DNA from 2 places in the Gallaecimonas kandeliae genome. Region 2 is predicted to be linked to the other one. Evidence: riboswitches for the same ligand, from Rfam matches in the RefSeq annotation. Region 2 holds a riboswitch; the other holds the start of a gene.
What was found. Region 2 has a riboswitch for cyclic di-GMP ahead of PVT67_RS18685 (Ig-like domain-containing protein). Riboswitches for the same ligand answer to the same signal wherever they lie in the genome.
Positions count from the first base shown of each region.

Region 1: linked by a shared signal. The riboswitch ahead of PVT67_RS04515 (OmpA family protein) and the one ahead of PVT67_RS18685 (Ig-like domain-containing protein) in region 2 are both predicted to bind cyclic di-GMP.

Region 1 is NZ_CP118480.1:940,198-950,709, forward strand. Features, by position in the region: gene flhA (flagellar biosynthesis protein FlhA) at 1-977, shown strand, start outside; cyclic di-GMP riboswitch class I at 1,177-1,264, shown strand; gene PVT67_RS04515 (OmpA family protein) at 1,572-2,417, shown strand; gene PVT67_RS04520 (sigma-54-dependent transcriptional regulator) at 2,414-3,730, shown strand; gene fliE (flagellar hook-basal body complex protein FliE) at 3,739-4,065, shown strand; gene fliF (flagellar basal-body MS-ring/collar protein FliF) at 4,076-5,743, shown strand; gene PVT67_RS04535 (FliG C-terminal domain-containing protein) at 5,736-6,731, shown strand; gene PVT67_RS04540 (FliH/SctL family protein) at 6,732-7,391, shown strand; gene PVT67_RS04545 (FliI/YscN family ATPase) at 7,388-8,701, shown strand; gene PVT67_RS04550 (hypothetical protein) at 8,701-9,120, shown strand; gene PVT67_RS04555 (flagella synthesis protein FlgN) at 9,080-9,508, opposite strand; gene flgM (flagellar biosynthesis anti-sigma factor FlgM) at 9,508-9,762, opposite strand; gene flgA (flagellar basal body P-ring formation chaperone FlgA) at 9,820-10,479, opposite strand.
Region 2 is NZ_CP118480.1:3,807,761-3,818,272, reverse strand. Features, by position in the region: gene PVT67_RS18690 (MSCRAMM family protein) at 1-4,884, shown strand, start outside; gene PVT67_RS18685 (Ig-like domain-containing protein) at 4,931-7,456, opposite strand; cyclic di-GMP riboswitch class I at 7,523-7,597, opposite strand; gene PVT67_RS18680 (COG1361 family protein) at 8,235-10,457, shown strand; gene PVT67_RS18675 (Ig-like domain-containing protein) at 10,488-10,512, opposite strand, start outside.

The DNA of each region.
Region 1 (10,512 bases), 970 kb from region 2:
TGGACAGGGACCAGGGCGCCGAGCTGCTGGGCCGGGTGCGGGGCGTGCGCAAGACCTTGTCCGAACAGATGGGCTTCCTGGTGCCTGAGGTGCGCATCCGCGACAACCTGCAACTGGGGGCCAGCGAGTACCGCATCAAGCTCGGCGGCGTCACAGTCGCCCGCGGCGAGGTGGACCCGGAGCGACTGATGGCCATCCAGAGCGGCGAGGTCTACGGGGTGCTGGACGGCGAGCTGGCGGTGGAGCCGGCCTACCAGATGGAGGCCGTGCTGATCGCCCCCGACCAGAAATCCAAGGCCCTCAACCTCGGCTATTCGGTGGTGGACAGCGCCACCGTCATCGGCACCCACCTCGGTAAGGTGATGCGCGAACACCTGGACGAGCTCTTCGGCCATGACGAAGCCCTGGCCCTGTCCGAACGCCTCAAGGGGCTGTCGGAGAAGCTGGCCGAGAGCCTCAATACCCAGCTCAATCCCATACAGCTGCTGCGGGTCTACCGCCAGTTGCTGGCCGACCAGGTCAGCCTGCTGGATATCCGCACCATAGCCACCACCCTCATCGACAGCTGCGAGCTGACCAAGGATCCGGTGCTGTTGGCCGCCGACGTGCGCTGCGCCCTCAAACGCAGCCTGATCCGCCAGGCCATAGGGGAGCGAGAGCAGCTCACCACCATGACCCTGGACGACAAGCTGGAGCAGACCTTGATGAAGGCCCTTAACCAGGCCCAGCAGGGCGGCAAGGTGGCCCTGGACAGCTTCCCCATAGAGCCCAGCCTGCTCGGCAAGCTGCAGCAGGTGATGCCGCAGCTCAAGGACGAGATGCAGCGCCAGGGCCATCCGCCGGTGCTGCTGGTCGTGCCGCAGCTGAGGCCGCTGCTGGCCCGCTATGCCCGCACCTTCGCCCGCGGCCTCAAGGTACTGTCCTACAACGAGGTTCCGGAGAAGATGCACATAGACGTGGTCGGGACTTTGGGTTGAAATGTGCAACGATGGTGCAGGAAAAGTGTAACAGGGAGAGGGGTTTAGCTTTTTTAACGGCGCTGCAGCCCAGGTCTGGTACGACGTGGCATCTTTTTAACGACTAGGCACTTTACGTCGCAAGGATGCAACTATATGCTACATCCTGAATCGTTTAGATTCTGTTTAAGTCTGCGGGGCCTGTCCCCAAATACTTAGCTGTTGAAAAAGGCAAACTGTTGCGAAAGCGCAGGACGCAAAGCCTCCGGTCTTAGGGAGTTCGCTCCTATGATAGCGGGGTTGCCAGAGCTGAGGTCTTTGCCTCGGAAGTAGATACTGATGAGCGTCGGTAAGCATATCTGCATGTGCTTGACTGCTTCCACGGCATTCCTTTCTCTTGATGATGGGTGGGTGCTTAGTGCCCCTGTCTGTCGGCATGCCTTTTCCAGCTACTCGTTTCCATTAACTGAGTAGGCACGACATCATGATGTACGTTGCAGCTGGACAAAGTGCGTTTTCCTCAACCGCCCGTCGTTACGGGCCGGAACCCTGGATCTTGTCCAAGGGCTAGCCGCCCCTGTCCGACAATCCCTGTTCCGCTGTTGAGGTATGAAAATGCACAGAACATCCCTGGCCCTAGGCCTGGGGGGCGTGGCGTTTTTGTCCCTAGCGGCCAAGACGCCCCTGCCCGCCATGGACCACGTGGCCTGGCAATTTAAAGGCGATCCCTTCGTCTGCACCCTGGCGTTGCCGGTGGCGGGCTTCGGCAAACTGCGCTTTGAGAAATGGGCGGGGGAAGACCTGGCTTTCGAAGCCAGCCCCAGCCTGCCGCTCAGCGCCGATGCCGAGGTCAGCCTGTCCTGGCGTAACGCCCCCTGGCAGGAACCTGTCCAGAGCCTCCGCTATCCCGCCACCCGGCAAGGGCCACAGCTGCGCTTCTCGGCGCCGGCCAGCCAGGAGCTGCTGGAGGCCATGGACAAGGGCCGTTGGGCGGTGCTGACCCTGCCCCAGGGGGAGATGCAGGTGCCCAGTGTCCACTGGCAGGGGGCGGCCACCGCCTTCCGTACTTGCCTGGACCACCAGGCCCCCATCTCCTACCGCCAGGCCAGGGACCAGTCCCTCTACTACGGCCTTGGCGTGCGCAGCCTGACGTTGGCCCAGCGCCAGCAACTGGCCAAACTGGCCCGCTACGTCCAGCTGGACAAGGCGGTCAGGGCGGTGCTGGTGGACGCCTATACGGACGACACCGGTGACCATGTGGCCAACCTGCAACTGGCCAGGGAGCGCGCCGCCGATGTGCGCGCCGCCCTGGTAGAAGCCGGTCTGCCCAAACGCCTGATCCAGACCCGTGCCCACGCCGACCGTTACCCCGCCACCGACAACAAGAGCGCCAGGGCCCGTGCCCTGAACCGCCGAGTCACCTTGAGGGTGCTCAAGGACAAGAAAGGGAAGAGCTCATGAACAAGACCATATTGCTGGTGGACCCCAGAGGCGCCACCGATCCTCTCTTCGGCCAGCTGGAAGCGGCCGGTTACCGCCTGGAGCGGGCCCTGGATTGCGCCACCGCCCTGGTCAGCCTCCATCAACATCAGCCGATGCTGGTACTGGTGGACGCCGACCTCGACACCCCGCTCAGCGAATTCGTCGCCCGCGTCAAGCGCAGCCACCCCAAGTGCGCCCTGGTGACCCTGGTGCGCGCCCACCAGAGTGTCAAGGCCAGTGAGGCCATGCGCCAGGGCGCCATGGACTACCTGCTCAAACCCTTCAACAGCGACCAGCTGCTGGCCGTGGTCAACCACGCCTTCAGCTTCTTTGAGCCCATTCCCAACATGGTGGTGGCCTCCCAGGCCAGCCGTCAGGTGCTGCTGCTGGCCAAGAAGGCGGCCCAGACCAACGCCTCCATCCTCATCGGTGGCGAGTCCGGCACCGGCAAGGAGCGCCTGGCCCAGTACATCCACGAACAATCCCAGCGGGCCGAAGGCCCCTACGTGGCCGTGAACTGCGCCGCCATCCCCGAGACCATGCTCGAGTCCACCCTCTTCGGCCACGCCAAGGGCGCCTTCACCGGCGCCGTGGCCAGCCAGGTGGGCAAGTTCGAGCTGGCCAACGGCGGCACCTTGGTGCTGGACGAGATCTCCGAGATGCCCCTGGAGCTCCAGGCCAAGCTGCTGCGGGTGCTGCAGGAGCGGGAGTTGGAGAAGCTGGGCTCCAACCAGAAGGTGAAGCTGGACGTGCGCATCATCGCCGCCAGCAACAAGGATCTGCGCGCCGAGGTGGCCAAGGGCCGTTTCCGTGAAGATCTCTTCTACCGCCTGGACGTGCTGCCCCTGGCCTGGCCGGCCCTGCGGGAGCGCCAGGAGGACATACTGCCCCTGGCCCGCCACTTCCTCGAGAAATACGCGGATAGCAGCCGTTTCGAGCTGCACCCCGACGCCGCCCGCGCCCTGCTGGCCCACCCTTGGCCCGGCAACGTGCGGGAGCTGGAAAACGTCATCCAAAGGGCGCTGATCCTGGCCCGCGGCCTGGTGCTGCAGCCCGAGGATCTGATGCTGCCCCGCAGCGCCGTCCCCGAGCTGGAGCCCGGCTTCGGCTCCCTGCGGGCCTCCAAGAAATGCGCCGAGTTCCAGCACGTGCTGGACACCCTGCGTCGCTTCAACGGCCACCGCCAAAACACCGCCGAGGCCCTGGGGGTCACCACCAGGGCGCTGCGCTACAAGCTGGCCGCCATGCGTGAACAGGGCATCGACATCAACCAACTGGTCGTCACCGGCTAGGGAGCAACATGAAAATCGACAACATCAGCACCCAGGCCAGCTTGCTGCAGAGCCTGGAACGGATGAGCCGCGAAGCGGCCGGTATTGCCCCCAACAGCCTGGGCGGCCAGGAAGGCGCTTCCTTCGGCCAGGTCATGGCCCAGGCCATCGACAAGGTGGATTTGGACCAGAAGAGCGCCGGCGCCCTGGTGTCGGCCGTGGAAACCGGCCAGAGCGACGACCTGGTGGGGGCCATGGTGGCCAGCCAGAAGGCGGGCCTGAGCTTCTCGGCCCTGGTGCAGGTGCGCAACAAGCTGGTGTCGGGTTTCGACGACATCATGCGCATGCCCCTCTAAGGACTGACCCATGGCAGAACTGATCAACGCCCAGCCGGCTTCCCCCTTGCTGGATAACCTCAAGAGCCTGGGCAGCCGCTGGCGGCGCCTGTCCGGCGACAGCCGCTCCGTACTGGTGATAGCCCTGCTGGCGGCCCTGGTGGCCAGCGCCATCGTCGTCATCCTCTGGACCAGCAGCCGCCAGTACGTGCCCCTCTACGGCAAGCAGGAGGCCTATGACAAGGCCAGCATCCTCGACAACCTGGAGAAGGACGGCATCGACTTCCGCCTCGACGCCGCCACCGGCAACGTGCTGGTGCCCCAGGACAAGCTGGCCGACGCCCGCATGCGCCTGGCCGCTCACGGCATCAAGGCCGCCCTGCCGGCGGGCCTCGATGACCTTGGCAACATCTCCAGCCTCGGCACCAGCCAGTTCATGGAATCGGCCCGCTACCTGCACGCCCTGGAAGGGGAGCTGGCCCGTACCATCATGGCCCTGGACTCGGTGCGCAGCGCCCGGGTCCACCTGGCGGTGCCCAAACGCACCCTCTTCGTGGGCCGCGAGGAACAAAAGCCCAGCGCCGCCATACTGGTGGATCTGGCCTCACCCTTGGACCGCGGCCAGGTGGAGGCCATCCTCAACCTGGTGGCCGGGGCCATCCCCGGCATGAAGGCCAGCGCCGTCTCAGTGGTGGACCAGGAGGGCCAGCTGCTGTCGGCCGACCTGGAAGAAGCCGCCAACAGCGGCCGCCTCACCGACAAGCAGATGGACTACGGCAGCCGCCTGGAAGAGCGCATGGCCCAGCGGGCCCGCGACATGCTGAGCCCGCTGCTGGGCCAGGACAACTTCCGGGTGCAGGTGGCCGCCAACCTCGACTTCTCCGCCGTGGAGGAGACCCGCGAGGCCCTGGACGACAAGCCGGTGATGGTGAGCGAGACCGCCAAGCGCGACAACAGCACCGACAACATCGCCCTCGGCATCCCGGGGGCCCTGACCAACAGGCCGCCGGTGGCCCAGAACAACAGCGCCACCGCCGCCAACAGCAACACCAACACGGCTGAGGATCCCCAGAAGGCCGTCAGCCAGCGGGAGGAGACCAGCCGCCGCTTCGAGACCGGCAAGGCCGTCACCCATACCCAGTACGCCCAGGGCCGCCTCAAGCAGCTGTCGGTGTCGGTGCTGCTCAACAGCGCCAAGGCCCCCAAGGGCGGCTGGAGCCAGGCCGAGCTGGACCAGCTGTCCGACATGGTCAAAAACGCCGTGGGCTTCGACGCCCAGCGCGGTGACCAATTCAGCCTGCACGCCTTCAGCTTCGCCCCCGCAGCCCCGGCCCTGGCCGAGCTGCCCCAGCCCCAGTGGTGGCAGGACCCGATGTGGCGCGACTACCTGCGTTATGGCCTGGGCGCCTTCATGCTGCTGCTGCTGATCCTTTTCGGCATCCGACCCCTGGTCAAACACCTGGTGCGGCCCCTGCCGGCCGGTGACGAGGAGCTGGATTACCTCCAGGAAGAGCAGGCGCCAGCTCCTGTCCAGGCCCTTGAGGGCAGTGGCGAGGAAGCGCTGCTGGCCGCCTTGCCGCCGCCGGGCTCTGAGCTGGAAGTGCAACTCAAACACCTGCAACTGCTGGTGGACAAGGAGACCGCCAGGGTCGCCGAAGTGGTCAAGCAATGGGTGAGCAACGATGAACGACATGACTGAACGCAGCGATCTGGACAGGGCCGCCATACTGATGCTGTCCATGGGCGAGGCCACGGCCGCCAAGATCATGGCCCGCCTGGGCCGTGACGAAGTCCAGGCCCTGTCCCAGCGCATGGCCAAGCTGAGCGGCGTCTCCACGGCGGAAGCCAAGTCGGTGATGCAGGGCTTTTTCGAACACTACCGCGAGCACAGCGGCATCAGCGCCGCCTCCCGCCAGTACCTGGAGAAGACCCTGGATCTGGCGCTGGGCAAACGCCTGGCCCGCGGCATGGTGGACAGCATCTACGGCGACGCCCTGCGCCAGGAGCTCAAGGCATTGCAATGGGTGCCGGCCGAGACCCTGGCTCGCTTCTTCCGCAACGAACATCCCCAGCTGCAGGCCGTGCTGCTGGCCTTCCTGCCGCCGGAAAACGCCTCGGCGGTGCTGGGCGCCTTGCCCGGTGAAGCCCATGACGATCTCCTCTACCGGGTCGCCAACCTCAAGGAGGTGAGCGAGCAGGTGCTGGACGAGCTCAAGGCCACCCTGGCCCGCTGCCTGCAATTCGTCTCAGAGCAGTCCACCGCCAAGGTGGACGGGGTGCGCCAGGCCGCCGACATCCTCAACCGCTACCAGGGGGACCGCGGCGCCCTGATGGAGATGCTCAGGCTGCACGACCAGGACACGGCCGGCATGGTGGCCGACAACATGTACGACTTCCTGATCCTGGCCCGCCAGTCCGACGAGGTGCTCCAGGCCCTGGTCCAGGAAGTGCCCACCGAAACCTTGGCCCTGGCCCTCAAGGGTGCCGACGCCGTCGTGCGCGACGCCCTGCTGGCCGCCTTGCCCAAGCGCATGGCCCAGGGGTTGGAAGACGCCCAGAAAGCCATGGGCCTGGTGCCGCTGTCCCGTGCCGAGCAGGCCAGGGGCGAGATCATGGCCCTGGTGCGCCGCCTGCACGAAGAGCAGCAGCTCAACTTCCAGCTCTTCGAGGAAAAGACGGTCAGCTAAATGGACAAACTCAAAGGCAATTACCGGCGCCACCGCTTCGCCTCCCTGTCCAGCCTCCAGGCCCGCGACAAGGGGGAGGTCGATCCCTTCCAGCAGGGCTATGACGACGGCTTCCAGCAGGGCCAGGAAAAAGGCCTGCACCAGGGCCTGGAAGATGGCCGGGCCCAGGGCCGCCAACAGGGTTTTGAGGACGGCTTTAGGGACGGTAGGGCCCAGGGCGAGGCCGCCGGCCGCGCCGACTTCGACCAGGCCCTGGCCCCCCTCCAGGCCGCCCAGCAGGCCCTGGCAGAGGCGCGGGAGCAGCAGCTCGGCGACAACCTCGACAGCCTCTGCGCCCTGGTGGAACAGGTGGCCAGGCGCGTCATCCACGCCGAGCTCAGCCTCAACCCGGCCCAGATCCTGAAATTGGTGGAAGAGGCCATAGGGCGGCTGGACAACAGCAAGGGCCCGATCCGCATCTTCCTGTCCGGTGACGACCACCAGCGCCTGGCCAAGGTCGGCATCAACCACTGCGGCGACTACCCGCTGCTGGCCGACCCCAGTCTCGGCATCGGCGACTGCCGCCTCGAGAGCGAGCAGCAGCAGCTGGCCGTGAGCAGCGAGGCCCGCCTGGAAAGCTGCATGGCCCAGGTGCGCAGCGAGTTGGAGAGCGAGCAGTGAACCTCTCCGAGCGCCTCAACCGCGCCGCCGGCAAGCTGCCGGCGGTGGAACTGGGCGAGGCGGCCGGGCGGCTGGTGCGGGTCACCGGCCTGACCCTGGAAGTGGTGGGCTGCCGCCTGGTGATAGGGCAGCGCTGCCTGGTGGACACCAAGGGGGGGGCCCCTGTGCTGGCCGAGGTGGTGGGTTTCGACCGCGACACCGCCTTCCTGATGCCCTACAGGGCCGTCTCCGGCCTCTACTCAGGGGCCGGGGTCAGGCCCCTGGACGACGAATTCAAGCTGCCGGTGGGTCCGGCGCTGCTGGGCCGGGTGCTGGACGGCCTGATGCAGCCCTTGGACGAGCTGCCGCCCCCCATAGGGGAGCTGATCCCCCTGCACGGCACCCACCTCAACCCCCTCAAACGCAAGCCCATCCGCGAACCCCTGGACGTGGGGGTGCGGGCCCTCAACGCCCTCCTGACCCCCGGCAAGGGCCAGCGCTTCGGCCTTTTTGCCGGCGCCGGCGTCGGCAAGAGCGTGCTGCTGGGCATGATGACCCGCTACACCCGCGCCCAGGTGGTGGTGGTGGGGCTCATCGGCGAGCGGGGCCGGGAGGTGCGGGAGTTCCTCGAAGAGGCCCTGGGGGAAGAGGGCATGAAGCGGGCCGTGGTGATAGCGGCCCCCGCCGACCAGTCGCCGCTGCTGCGCCTGCGGGCCGCCGAGGTCTGCCACCGCCTGGCCGAGCATTACCGCGACCAGGGCCTGGACGTACTGCTGCTGATGGATTCCTTCACCCGTTACGCCCAGGCCCAGCGCGAGCTGGCCCTGGCCATCGGCGAGCCGCCGGCCACCCGCGGCTACCCGCCGTCGGTGTTTGCGGCCCTGACCCGCCTGGCCGAGCGGGCCGGCAACGGTGAAGGGGCCGGCTCCCTGTCCGCCGTCTATACGGTGCTGGCGGAAGGGGACGACCAGCAGGATCCGGTGGCCGACGCCGCCCGCGCCATCCTCGACGGCCACGTGGTGCTGAGCCGGGAGCTCGCCGAGGCCGGCCATTACCCGGCCATCGACGTGGGGGCCTCCATCTCCAGGGTCATGCCCCAGGTCACCAGCCCCGAACACCAGCAGCTGGCGCTGCGCCTGAAACGGCTGCTGGCCCGCTACCAGCAGGTCAGCGAACTGCTGCCGCTGGGCGGTTACCAGCCGGGCCAGGACATGGAGCTGGACGAGGCGGTGCGGCGCTACCCGCGGCTGGCCGCCTTCCTGCAGCAGGGCATGCTGGAGGCCGCCTCCCTGGATGAGAGCCTCCAGGCCCTGGCGGAGGCCCTCGCCTGATGCTGCAGCTCTTTCTCGAACGCCAACAGCAGCTGCTGGACGATCTGGGGGCCGGCAAGGCCCAGAAGGACAGGGCCAGCCAGCTGCACCGCCAGCGCCTGGAGGCCCTGGAGGCGGTGGACCAGCACCTGGCCCAGGTGGCCAGCCACAGCGCCCTTTTCCACCAGAACCGCCTGGCTTTGCGCCAGCAGTTGGGCACCCTGCTGGCCAGCCAGCAGCAGGAAGCGGAGCTGGCCCAGCTGGAACAGGCCCATCAGCAGCAACTGCTGCTGCGCCAGTTCGGCAAGGTCAAGGGCCTGGAACAGGTGCAAAAAAAACGCGCCACTGAGGCGCGTCTGGATGGAAACCGTAAGGAACAACGGGAAATGGAGCAGTGGCTCAGTAGCCGATCCCGTACTCCAGGCCGTGCTGGCCCATGACGTCTTTCAACACCTCCTGCTGGCCGGCCAGCAGGCTGCCGTTGCGCTCGTTGAGCGCCTTGCACTGACCCAGGCGCTGCACCAGCGCCTGCCACAGGGGGCTGAGCTCCCGGGCCAGCTTTTCCGGTAACTTCTCCAGCAACTTGGTCATGCCGTGCTCGTTCCCGTCCAGGCCCAGCCGCTCAAGCAGCTGGCTGCGCTGGCGGGCGCTCTGGCCCAGTTGGTCCAGGGCCGGTTGCAGGGCCTGGTTGAGGTGTTCCAGGCCGTCGCTGTCGGTGCGGGCCAGCAGGTGCTGCTGGTGGCGCAGCAGTTTCTGCAACTCGTCGCAGCGGCGGATATCGAGACGGACCCCTTCCACCAGGGCGGCCAGGGCGGCTTTGACGCTCATCAGCGATGCAGGGCCAGTATGGCGTCGGCCAGCTTGTCGGGATCCAGGGCCAACTGGCCCTGGCTGATGGCCTGGCGCACCTCGTTGACCTTGGCCATGTCCACGTCGCTGGCGCCGCTGAGCACGTTGGCCAGGTCGGCGTTGTGGATGGCGGGACCCTGGGGCTTGGCGGTCTTGGCGGCCTGAGTCTTGGGGGCCTGCGCCTGGGTCTGGCTAAGGCCGTTGAGGCCCTTGTTGCTGGGGGTGATCTTCATGGAATTCGCCGCTGTGATGCTTCTGAACAACCAAAGCGACAGGGCGGCGGAAAAACTTTAGAAACGGGTTTCCACCACGCCTTTTTCCACCACCAGGGCGCTCAGCACCTTGCCGGAGCTGTTGTTGCGCACCTTGACCAGCTCCCCTTTGCCGCCGTCCTCGAGTGCGGTGCCGGCCATGCTGGCCGCCACCCCTTGGGCCTGGACCCGGATCAGCACCCCTTCGCCTTTTTTCACCCAGAGCGGCTCGGCCAGCAGCAGCGGGCTCAGCACCTGGCCGGCCTTGAGGTTGCGCCTTGCCCTGTGCTCCAGCAGTTGGCTCTGGTCGGTGACGAAGCCCCCGTGCAACGTCTCTATGGGCAGGGGGCGCCTTCGCAGATCCCCCATCCCCAGCACGGCGCCGCGGCGCAGGGCATGGGCCGCCGTCCACACCGGCAAGGTCACCCTGACCTCGGCGCGGCCCCGCAGCGTCCAGGCCGGCTGCTGGCAGCTGACCTCATAGGGCACCCGGCCCCAGGGGTTGCCCTGGGGGTTGCTGGGGGTGATCGCCAGGCCCTGCTCACAGGTCGGCAGGGCCGTGCCGGCGGCCCCCAGCCAGGCCTGGACCTTGGCCTGGTAATGGGGCCAATGGGCTTCCTCGGCGTAGCGGGCCAGCCTGGCCCTGGCGTCCAGGGCCAGGTCAGCTTCCAGGCCCTGGCCCTGGGCGCTACTTGCCAACAGCAGGGGAAAAAGCGCTTTCCAGAGCGGAAG
Region 2 (10,512 bases):
TGCCAACTGGGTGAAGAGGAATTCAGCAAGACCACCCAGATCACCGTGAGCTGGAAAATAGCCCAAGTGATACCTGGCATGGTCAAGGTCATGACGGAGGTCAAGGCCACCAACCCCTCTACACGCGACATATTGGTGCAGGTCACCGACAAGATCTACGGCGATACAGGGGGTGGAGACAGCCTGCTGGATACGGCGACAGGTAACCAGGTTCTGGTACCAGCTGGTGCCATGGTCGTGGTGCTGGAACATGAATATGACGCCCCTGCTGGCGTCACTGGCCTGCATGACGTGGCTACCGCCACTTATATAGACCAGATCACCAATGTCCCAGTCCCCGGCAACACCACAGCCGAAGCCTCTGCCACCATACAGGAAGGCACCCGCAAGAACGCCTTTGCCACCATCACCGACGACGAGGTGATCAGCGGCACAGGCCTGACCTTCTCCGTTGACTCCTTCAGCGGCGCAAGCGGCAGCTTCCAAAACGGCTATATTGCTGGCGACAAGACCACAGGCCCTGTGACCTGGGTTTCCGACAAGCAGCATGACGACGGATCCGTCACCTTCAACAAGACCGTTTACCTGGATGAGCCCAGGCGGACCAACGGTACCTTGAGCGACACCGCCTACCTGCTGGGTTCGGATGGCTTTACCGACCAGGACAGCGCCACAGTCACCATCGACAGTGATGCCTACGTTGACCTGACCATCAACAAGTCCATCAGCGAAGACATACTGCAAGGAGGAGAAACTGCGACCTTCAACTTCGATGTCAACGGCCAACCTGCATCCATCACCCTGAACGCAGGCGAGACCAGCGGCTCCACCACAGTGCACAACCTGGATCCCGGCCACTTCGATGTGACTGAGTCCCTGACAAGCGGCTTTACCCCTGTCAGCGCACTGAAGTCCACTGACATCAACCTGCCCAACTGTGCCGGCAGCGTCGACTTCTCCAACAACGTCGACAAGGCCAAGGCACAAGTGGTGAAAGTCACAGTGCCGACCGGTTATGAAGACGGCTGGCAGTTCCACCTGAGTGGCCCCAACGTCAGCGAAGACGGTACCACCGCGGGTGGCGTGGTGAACTTCAGCGCAGACCTCGGCGAAGGCCAATACACCATTACCGAGACCCAACAGGACGGCTTTGATCTGACCGGCGTGACCCCGCCCGCAGGCGGTGCCGGCGACATCAACGCCAAGACCTGCACCTTCTCGGTCAACCTGCCTGGTGATGCCAACCAGACCTTCAGCTGTTCCTTCGAGAACACCAAGCACGGGAAGCTCATCGTTCGCAAGGTGGCCACCAGCCCAGCTGGCGTTCCCTTCGTATCGACCGACTTCAACTTCAGCGGTGACGAAGGCAGCTTCACCTTGACACCCACAGGCTACGATGCGGCAGGCCAGGCCGAGACCTCTTTCGATGTCAAACCCGGCAGCTACGTCGTAGGCGAAAACCTGGCATTGCCTACCGGCTGGTCTCTGGACAGCGTCGTCTGTGACGACAACAACAGCTCCGGTGACAAGGCCAGTGGCCAAGCCCTGTACAACGTCGAAGCGGGTGAAACCGTGACCTGTACCTTCACCAACCTGCGCAGGCAGGAACCTGGGCAAGTGATCATCGTCAAGCACACCATCGGCGGTACCGACAGCTTCGGCTACAGCTCCACCGGTGGCGCCAGCATCAACCCCACATTCAGCATCGATACCACTGCGGCCAACCCCAACAGCATCACTTTCAACAACGTGACTGCCGGGGTCTACACCGTGACCGAGGACGATCCCTTGATTAAGGGCTACGACCTCATCGACCTGCAATGTGATGACCCCAAAGGCGGTGTCAACAATGTGCCGACGTCGGTTGACCTGAACAACCGAATCGCCACCATCAGCGTGGACGACGGAGAAACCGTCACTTGTACCTTCACCAACCGCAAGCGTGGCCAGATCATCCTGGTCAAGAACACCGTTGGTGGTGACGGTACCTTCACCTTCAACCACAGCATCGCTGGCCTGGACAGCAGCCTGACTACTTCCGGCAACACTGCCCAGGATGCCTCAGACCCGCTGGTCCCCGGCACCTACAGCATCAGCGAAAACGTGCCCGCTGGTTGGGACCTCACCGGCAGTTCCTGTGACGACGGCTCCGCTCCTGGCGCCATCGACCTGCAGGCGGGTGAGACTGTGACTTGTACCTTCACCAACACCAAACGTGGCCAGATCATCCTGGTCAAGAACACCGTTGGTGGTGACGGTACCTTCACCTTCAACCACAGCATCGCTGGCCTGGACAGCAGCCTGACTACCTCCGGCAACACTGCCCAGGATGCCTCAGACCCCTTGGTCCCCGGCATCTACAGCATCAGCGAAAACGTACCCGCTGGTTGGGATCTCACCGGCAGTTCCTGTGACGACGGCTCCGCTCCTGGCGCCATCGACCTGCAGGCGGGTGAGACTGTGACTTGTACCTTCACCAACACCAAACGTGGCCAGATCATCCTGGTCAAGAACACCGTTGGTGGTGACGGTACCTTCACCTTCAACCACAGCATCGCTGGCCTGGACAGCAGCCTGACTACCTCCGGCAACACTGCCCAGGATGCCTCAGACCCCTTGGTCCCCGGCATCTACAGCATCAGCGAAAACGTGCCCGCTGGTTGGGACCTCACCGGCAGTTCCTGTGACGACGGCTCCGCTCCTGGCGCCATCGACCTGCAGGCGGGTGAGACTGTGACTTGTACCTTCACCAACACCAAACGTGGCCAGATCATCCTGGTCAAAAACACCGTTGGTGGTGACGGTACCTTCACCTTCAACCACAGCATCGCTGGCCTGGACAGCAGCCTGACTACCTCCGGCAACACTGCCCAGGATGCCTCAGACCCCTTGGTCCCCGGCATCTACAGCATCAGCGAAAACGTACCCGCAGGCTGGAAGCTGACAGGCAGCTCCTGTGATGACGGCTCCGCACCCGGCGCCATCGACCTGCAGGCGGGTGAGACTGTGACCTGTACCTTCACCAACACCAAGAACGGCAAGCTGATCGTTCAGAAGGTGGCCACCAGCCCAGCTGGCGTTCCCTTCGTATCGACCGACTTCAACTTCAATGGTGACGAAGGCAACTTCACCCTCACTCCCACTGGTTATGATGCAGCTGGCCTGGCAGAGACCTCATTCGATGTCGAACCTGGCAGCTACGTCGTAGGCGAAAACCTGGCACTGCCTACCGGCTGGTCTTTGGACAGCGTCGTCTGTGACGACAACAACAGCTCCGGTGACAAGGCCAGTGGCCAAGCCCTGTACAACGTCGAAGCGGGTGAAACCGTGACCTGTACCTTCACCAACCTGCGCAGGCAGGAACCGGGGACAGTGATCATCGTCAAGCACTCCATCGGCGGTACCGACAGCTTCGGCTACAGCTCTACCGGTGGTGCCAGCATTGCTCCCACATTCAGCCTCGATACCACCTCGCTGAACCCCAACAGCATCACCTTCAACAACGTGACTGCCGGGGTCTACAGCGTGACCGAGGACGATCCCCTGCTTAAGGGCTACGACCTCATCGACCTGCAATGTGATGACCCCAAAGGCGGTGTCAACAATGTCCCGACCTCGGTTGACTTGAACAACCGAGTCGCCACCATCAGCGTGGACGACGGTGAAACCGTCACCTGTACCTTCACCAACCGCAAACGCGGCAAGATCATCATCGTCAAGGATGCTGACCCGACCGATACCGGGCAGTCCTTCGAATTTGCCAGCAGTTACCAGGCAAACTTCTTCCTGATGCATGGTCAAAGCAACGAGTCCGGTTGGCTGGTACCTGGCAGTTACAACGTCAGTGAACTGACCCCCGACGGTTGGGATCTCAGCGGTGCCGAATGTGATGACGGCTCGCCCGTCAGCAACATCGACCTGAACAATGGTGAGGTCGTCACCTGCACCTTCTACAACGTGCAGCGTGGCATGGCGGATGTGGTCAAGACCGTCAGCGGCCAACCCCTGGCCAACGGTGACCAGTACACCTTCGAGATCCGTTTGGGCGACGGCACAGGCGCAGCCATTGCCACCGCCACCGCCACAGGGCCCCAGGCCTTGGGTGAAGCAGTCGACTTCAGCTGCTCCGGCAGCAGCAGTTACTGCGTGGACGTCAATGGCATGGCCAAGCTGCGGATCTACGACAACGGGACTACGCCCGTCACTTACGCCTTCTGCGAAACCAACATGCTGCCCGGCTGGAGCAACAACAGCCTGGACGGCGATACCTGGTTCGTACCGGGCGGCGGTGACCCGAACGTTGATAACTCAACCGAGTGCATCAACTTCACCTTGAGCCCCGGTGAAACCAGGCACTTCCATATCGATGACGTACCGCCTCCCGGAGGCTCAGCACGGACCATCGGCTACTGGAAGAACTGGACATCCTGTGACGGCAGAGGCCATCAAGAAGCGGTGCTGGACGAAAACCTGCCCATCACCCTCTGGTCTGGCTTCGTCATCGGCGACGCCGACCCGACCATCCCGGATCCCGACTGTGCCGTGGCTGTCGACCTGCTCGACAAGCGTGACATAGCCGACCCGACCCTGGTCAGAGATGGCAAGAAAAAAGCCGGTGACCCGGCCTACGGCCTGGCCGCCCAGTACGTGGGCTACCTGCTGAACGTCAATGCCGGTGCAGGCAGCTGCCCCGCCGTCACCGACGCCGCAGTACAAGCAGCCGCCCTGCTGGCAGAGATCGGGTTCAACGGCACCGGCGACTACCTGGTCAAACCCAAGGGCAAGAATGCCGGTGGCAGCGCCTACACACCTGAGCGTGCGGCGCTGGCAAACCAGTTGGCCGGTATCTTCGACTCTTACAACAACAACCTGCTCTGCCCCTGAGAAGGCATGAGCCAATAAAAAACGGCGGGTTCAACCCGCCGTTTTTTTATTTGCCGCTTTTGCCCTTGCCGCCGCCACCGCTGCCGCCACTGCTCAGGCTGCCGATGCTGACGGTAGCGCTGGCGGTGCCGCCTTTACCGTCGCTGATTTGATAGCTGAAGCTGTCGCTGCCCTTGAAGCGGTTGCCCGGGTAGTAGGTCAGGGTGCCGTCGCCGTTCAGGATCACCGAGCCCTTGCTGCCCTGGTTAATACCGGTGACCTTGAGGCTGTCGCCGTCCTGGTCGTAGTCGTTGCCCAGCACTGTGATGGTAACGCTGCTGCCGCTGCTGACAGAGGCGCTGTCGTTCACCGCCACAGGCGCATGGTTGGCCGCAGCCACGCTGACGGTAACGGTGGCACTGGCACTGGCACCTTTACCGTCGCTGATCTGGTAGCTGAAGCTGGTGCTACCGCTAAAGCTGCTGGCCGGGGTGAAGACGATATAGCCACCCTGAACACTGAGGCTACCGTTGCCACCGCTGGTGGAAGTGATGGTCAGGCTGTCGCCGTCCTGGTCATAGTCGTTGGCCAGAACAGGGATGCTCACCGCAGTACCGGCATTGGTAGAAGCGCTGTCGTTCACTGCCACAGGGGCATGGTTAACCGCAGCCACGCTCACGGTGACAGTGGCGCTGGCGGAGCCGCCTTTGCCGTCGCTGATGCTGTAGTTGAAGCTGGTGGTGCCGCTGAAGCTGCTGGCCGGGGTGAAGACAATGTTGCCGCCCTGGATGCTGGCGCTGCCGTTACCACCGCTTACGGACGTGATGGTCAGGGTATCACCGTCAGGGTCGGAATCGTTGGCCAACACCGGGATGCTCACCGCAGTACCGGCATTGGTGGAAGCGCTGTCGTTCACCGCAACGGGGGCTTGGTTGGCGGCAGCCACACTGACAGTGACAGTGGCGCTGGCGGTGCCGCCTTTGCCGTCGCTGATGCTGTAGTTGAAGCTGGTGTTACCGCTGAAACCGCTGGCCGGGGTGAAGACGATGTTGCCCCCCTGGATCACGGCACTGCCGTTGACACCGCTGGTACCAGTGATGGTCAAGGTGTCGCCGTCAGGGTCGGAGTCATTGGCCAGCACAGCAATGCTTACCGCAGTACCGGCATTGGTAGAGGCGCTGTCAGCCTGGGCTACGGGCGCCTGGTTGCTGCTGCCGCCAGCAATCACGTAGCTCGCCGTAGCGATGTCACCGTAGGCACCACTGAAAACGGAGACATTCAACGGATAGGTGCCACCTGCCGCATTGGCATCCGAAGTCACCATCAGGGTAGCAGTGCCCGTTGCGCCTGGGGCCAGGGTCTGGTCGCGGCCAAAGATGCTGGCAGACCAGCCATCAGGCAGGGGCACGTCCATGGAGAAGGTGTTGTTGCCGCAGTTGGGGTCGTCGTTGTTGGTGACGCTGATGCTGTAGCTGACCCTGGTCCCTGCAGTCACTTGCTGGCTGGCACCAGGGGTGATGCTGATGCTGGGTTGATGCAGCTGGCACTGGAAGCCCTTGCCGGTCTGGGTAGTGTCGACCAGCACCTCGGCATAGCCAGGGCCCGCATATTGGGTGGTGATGCTGACACCGGTATCAGGGTCGCTGAAGGTGCTGCCCAGCCCCAGATCGGGACTCCAGAAGCTGGAATCATTCATGTCCAGCAGGTAGCTGCTGTCACCGACGCCTTGAACGGCACTGTGGATCACCACGCCCTTGGAAACGGCCGTGTTGTAGCTGTCAAAGCCCTGATCCTGGCGGAATTCTACAAAGTACCAGGCCTGGTTGCCGGTAGCGGGGTCGATCCCCTTGGGAATACGCACCGTCTTGACGCCAGGCGTCATGGTGTCACCGGCGGGGTTCAGCTGGTAGACCCCGGAACCCGTTGCCGTGTCGATATCGGCCTGGCTCAGCCAGCCCAGCCTGTCCTTCTGGAAGGCGGTGTAGTCGCCGTAGCCACGGCCCATCACATCATAGGTATCGCCGTACTCGTCGTTGCTGCAACTGGAACCCAGGGGCTGGCTGCCGCACTGCAAGCCATGGGAATGGTAGATCCCCAGGTTGTGGCCAAGCTCATGGGCAAAACTTTCCCAGCCGACCCGCCCGTTGAGATGGACAGTGCCAGAACCGACGCCGGAAACGCCGCCATAGGAGCAACTTGAGCTGTAGGGGGTGGCGATCACAACCCGCTTGTAAGCCCCGACATCGACCCCGTCATTCTTGGCCAGTTGTATGGCTTGGCTACCCAGGTCCTGGGAGCCACACTGCGCGCTGGTGAGGGCTAGGGTGTAGTAACCCACCACATCGCCAGTCAGCCAGGTTTGGCCTTCGGAGTTCTCGTAGAAGAAATCGCTGGCGGTGCCAAAGGCATTTTGCCTGATCTGGTCCTGAGTCCAGGGAGTGGAGGTGTCATCAGAGTAGTTGGCCAAGATGACCAGGGTCTTCTGCTCCCCCATCGAGGGGCGGGTGACTGCCTGGGCCTGCAGAGCGAAAAGTGGGGCGGCCACTAAGCCACTCAGCAGAAGCTTTTTATTGAAGAGAATGGCTGTACTCAAGGGATCTCCTCCAAAGTAAGGAGAAAGATCCTCAGCAGGCTAAGGCCCGAGAAGGGGATACTCTCTTTCGGCGGCCTGGCGATCCACTAGGGACCCATGGCTTTGCGCCCTCCGGTTACCCGAAGTTTGCCTTTTACAGGAGAGGATCTTTCTGCAATTTTCACAGGCCCGGGAGATTCCGCTCCACACCGCTCAGCACGCCTTGGAAAAGGCCCCTGCCGAAGGCTGAGCTTGCCGAGTTTGGTCAAGCAAGCGGGAGGGACTCTAACACGCCAAAACTGAACGAAAAATATACAGACCACTCCCTAAAAAACCCCTCCATGCCTAGTTATTACTGGCACCAAGGCCTGTCCACTCAGCTAACTTCATGAGTTGCTTAAGCAAAAGAGTGATGACCAAGAGCAGTGCCCCATCGTCAATCCCAGCAAGACAATTTGCCAATTTGCGAAAGCCATCACAGCCCACTTTTTGGCACTGTTAAGTTGCTGAAACGCTTCTATTTTGGCCGAAATTCATGGTTCACAATGGCTTAGGTTCCAGCGACTCTGTGACCTGTAAGGCAAGGTATACAGAACATCGCCGAAAGCCGAGTTCAAACCAATAAAAACAATAAAAATCAATCGTTTAAATTTAAGGCACAGTCGTTGCTGTTCTCTTTCACCGAGTCGGACCCAGCAGGGTCCGGCCCTCTGATTGCTGGAAACTGCCCCCTCCCCACCAGGGAAAAGGTATTCAGGATCCAGCCCGAACCATCCATCCGTGGCACCGGAGGTGGAAGATGAAACGCAGATTGATAAGCTTCAAAGGCTTGGGGCTGGGAGCCTTGATCTCAGCCGCCCTGCTGACGGCCTACCCTGTTCCAGCGGTAGACGGCATAGGGCTCTTTGAACTGGACGGTAACACTGCCGAGAACGGCGCCGTTGCCGGTGACGACTGGGATACCCTCTATGGTGGCGGCGGCTCCCCCATCGCCTTCACCGGCGTCCTGGCCGACCCCAGCCCAGAGACCATCTACTGGAAAGGGGGCTCCAAGGACATCTATGACGTCAACAACTGGTGGTACAAGGACGGTGGCGTGCCCGACAAGGACGACATCACCAACGCCTATGCCGCCGCCTACATCAACCCCGTTGATAGTGGTCCCCATAAGAAAGGGGATCTCATCATCTACTTCGGCCTGGATCGCTACGACAACTCTGGTGACGCCTTTGCCGGCTTCTGGTTCTTCCAGAACAAGATCTCCAAGAATGGCGCCAGCCAGTTCGACGGTGTTCATGTGAAAATGTCAGCTGCGGGCCCCGGCGATCTGCTGGTGCTGGTGGAATATCCCCAAGCCTCTGGGGCCATGCCGGTCATCAAGGCCTATGAATGGGATCCCGACGACTATGACGGCGACGGCAACCTGGACAGCGACGGCCACAGCATAGGCCCCCTGGACCAGATCTATACCTCGGAGATGGGCGGCAATGCCCTCTGCGACGGCACCGACAACAAGCTGGCCTGCGCCATCACCAACCTGGACCCCATCCCCAACCCGCCCTGGGACTACACCCCCAAAGGCGGCCTGAGCACCAGCGACATGCCCTATGAGACCTTCTTCGAAGGGGGGATCAACGTCACCCAACTGCTGGGCAGCACCCCCTGCCTCAGCAGCTTCCTGGCGGAAACCCGCTCTTCACGGTCTGAAACCGCCACCCTCAAGGACTTCGTGATCGGCGACTTCGACGTTTGCAGCATCAACGTCAGCAAGGACTGCAAGGCCACCATCAACGAAGCCGGCGACAAGGTGTCGGTGACCTTCTACGGCAACGCCAGCAACACCGGCGGCCTGGCCCTTGACATGAAGTTGAGTGACAGCCAGCCCGGCGCCGTGATCGACAAGGTCTGCTTCGACGATTGGGACGAAGGCAACTCCGCTCCCGGTTCTGACGGCATCTGCACCGCCGGCGACAGCACCCCTGGCAGCCTGTCAGGCCTGGGTACAGCCACCGCCAGCTTCAACCTGGGAGCCCAGCAGACAGCCCGCTTTGAGGGCCACTATGACGTCTCTGGGCCATTAAGCAGCCTGGACTTCAGCGACACCATAGTGCTCAAAGCCTATGACCAATATGGGGCCGAGCTGTTGTCCGACAATGCCACCGCCAACTGTACGGCTACAGGCAATGCCGCCATATCCGCCGCCAAGGCCTGCGAAGCCTTCCTGGATAACGGCGACACCTTCAGGGCCGAGATCACCGGCCATGCCACCAATACCGGTAATATCAAGTTGGTTAACGTCAACCTGACCGATAGTGTTCTGAATCCGTCGCTGTTCACCGTGGTCTACGACAGCAACAAGGACGGTGTGGTCGACACAGGAGAGCCTCCCTTCACCGGCACCTTGCTGCCCGGCGAACAGCTGGCCTTCAAGTACACCCTGACCTCCACCACCCAGACCAGCCATACCGACACCATTACTGCCCACGGCACCAATGCCTTCGACTCCAATGACACAGTCGATTCGGCTCCGGCTACCGCGTCCTGCAGTTTGGCGCTCAACCCTGACCTCAGCATCACCAAGGTCTGCGACAGCTCCCTGGGTGGCGGCACCGGGGTCATATTGTCGGCCGAGAACGACATAGTGCTGGTCAAGGTAGGCAACATCATTACGGTAACCAATACCGGTAATGAAGCCCTGAGTCCCGTGGTGGTGTCTGACGCCGAGGTCCAGGACCTGGTCTATGACAGCGGCGAAAACACCTTCAGCTGTACCAGCAAGACAGCGTCAGCCGACGCCAAGTGCACAGGCTCGCTGGGCCTCGGCAAGTCCGTAACCTTCAAGCAGCAGTACAAGCCTGACGGCCTGTCCATCATCGGCGCCCTGACCAACCCCGGCTCTGTGCTGTTCAGCAACACCGCCAGCGCCCTGGCCAAGGGCAAGCTCAGTGGTACTGATGTCAATAATGGCGTCGCCAAGACAGCGACCGCCAGTTGCCCGCTCTGCCCGGACAACACCAACTAAAGGAAAAGGCGGGCATCAAGCCCGCCTTTTTTATTTGTGGCCCTTAGAACCACCA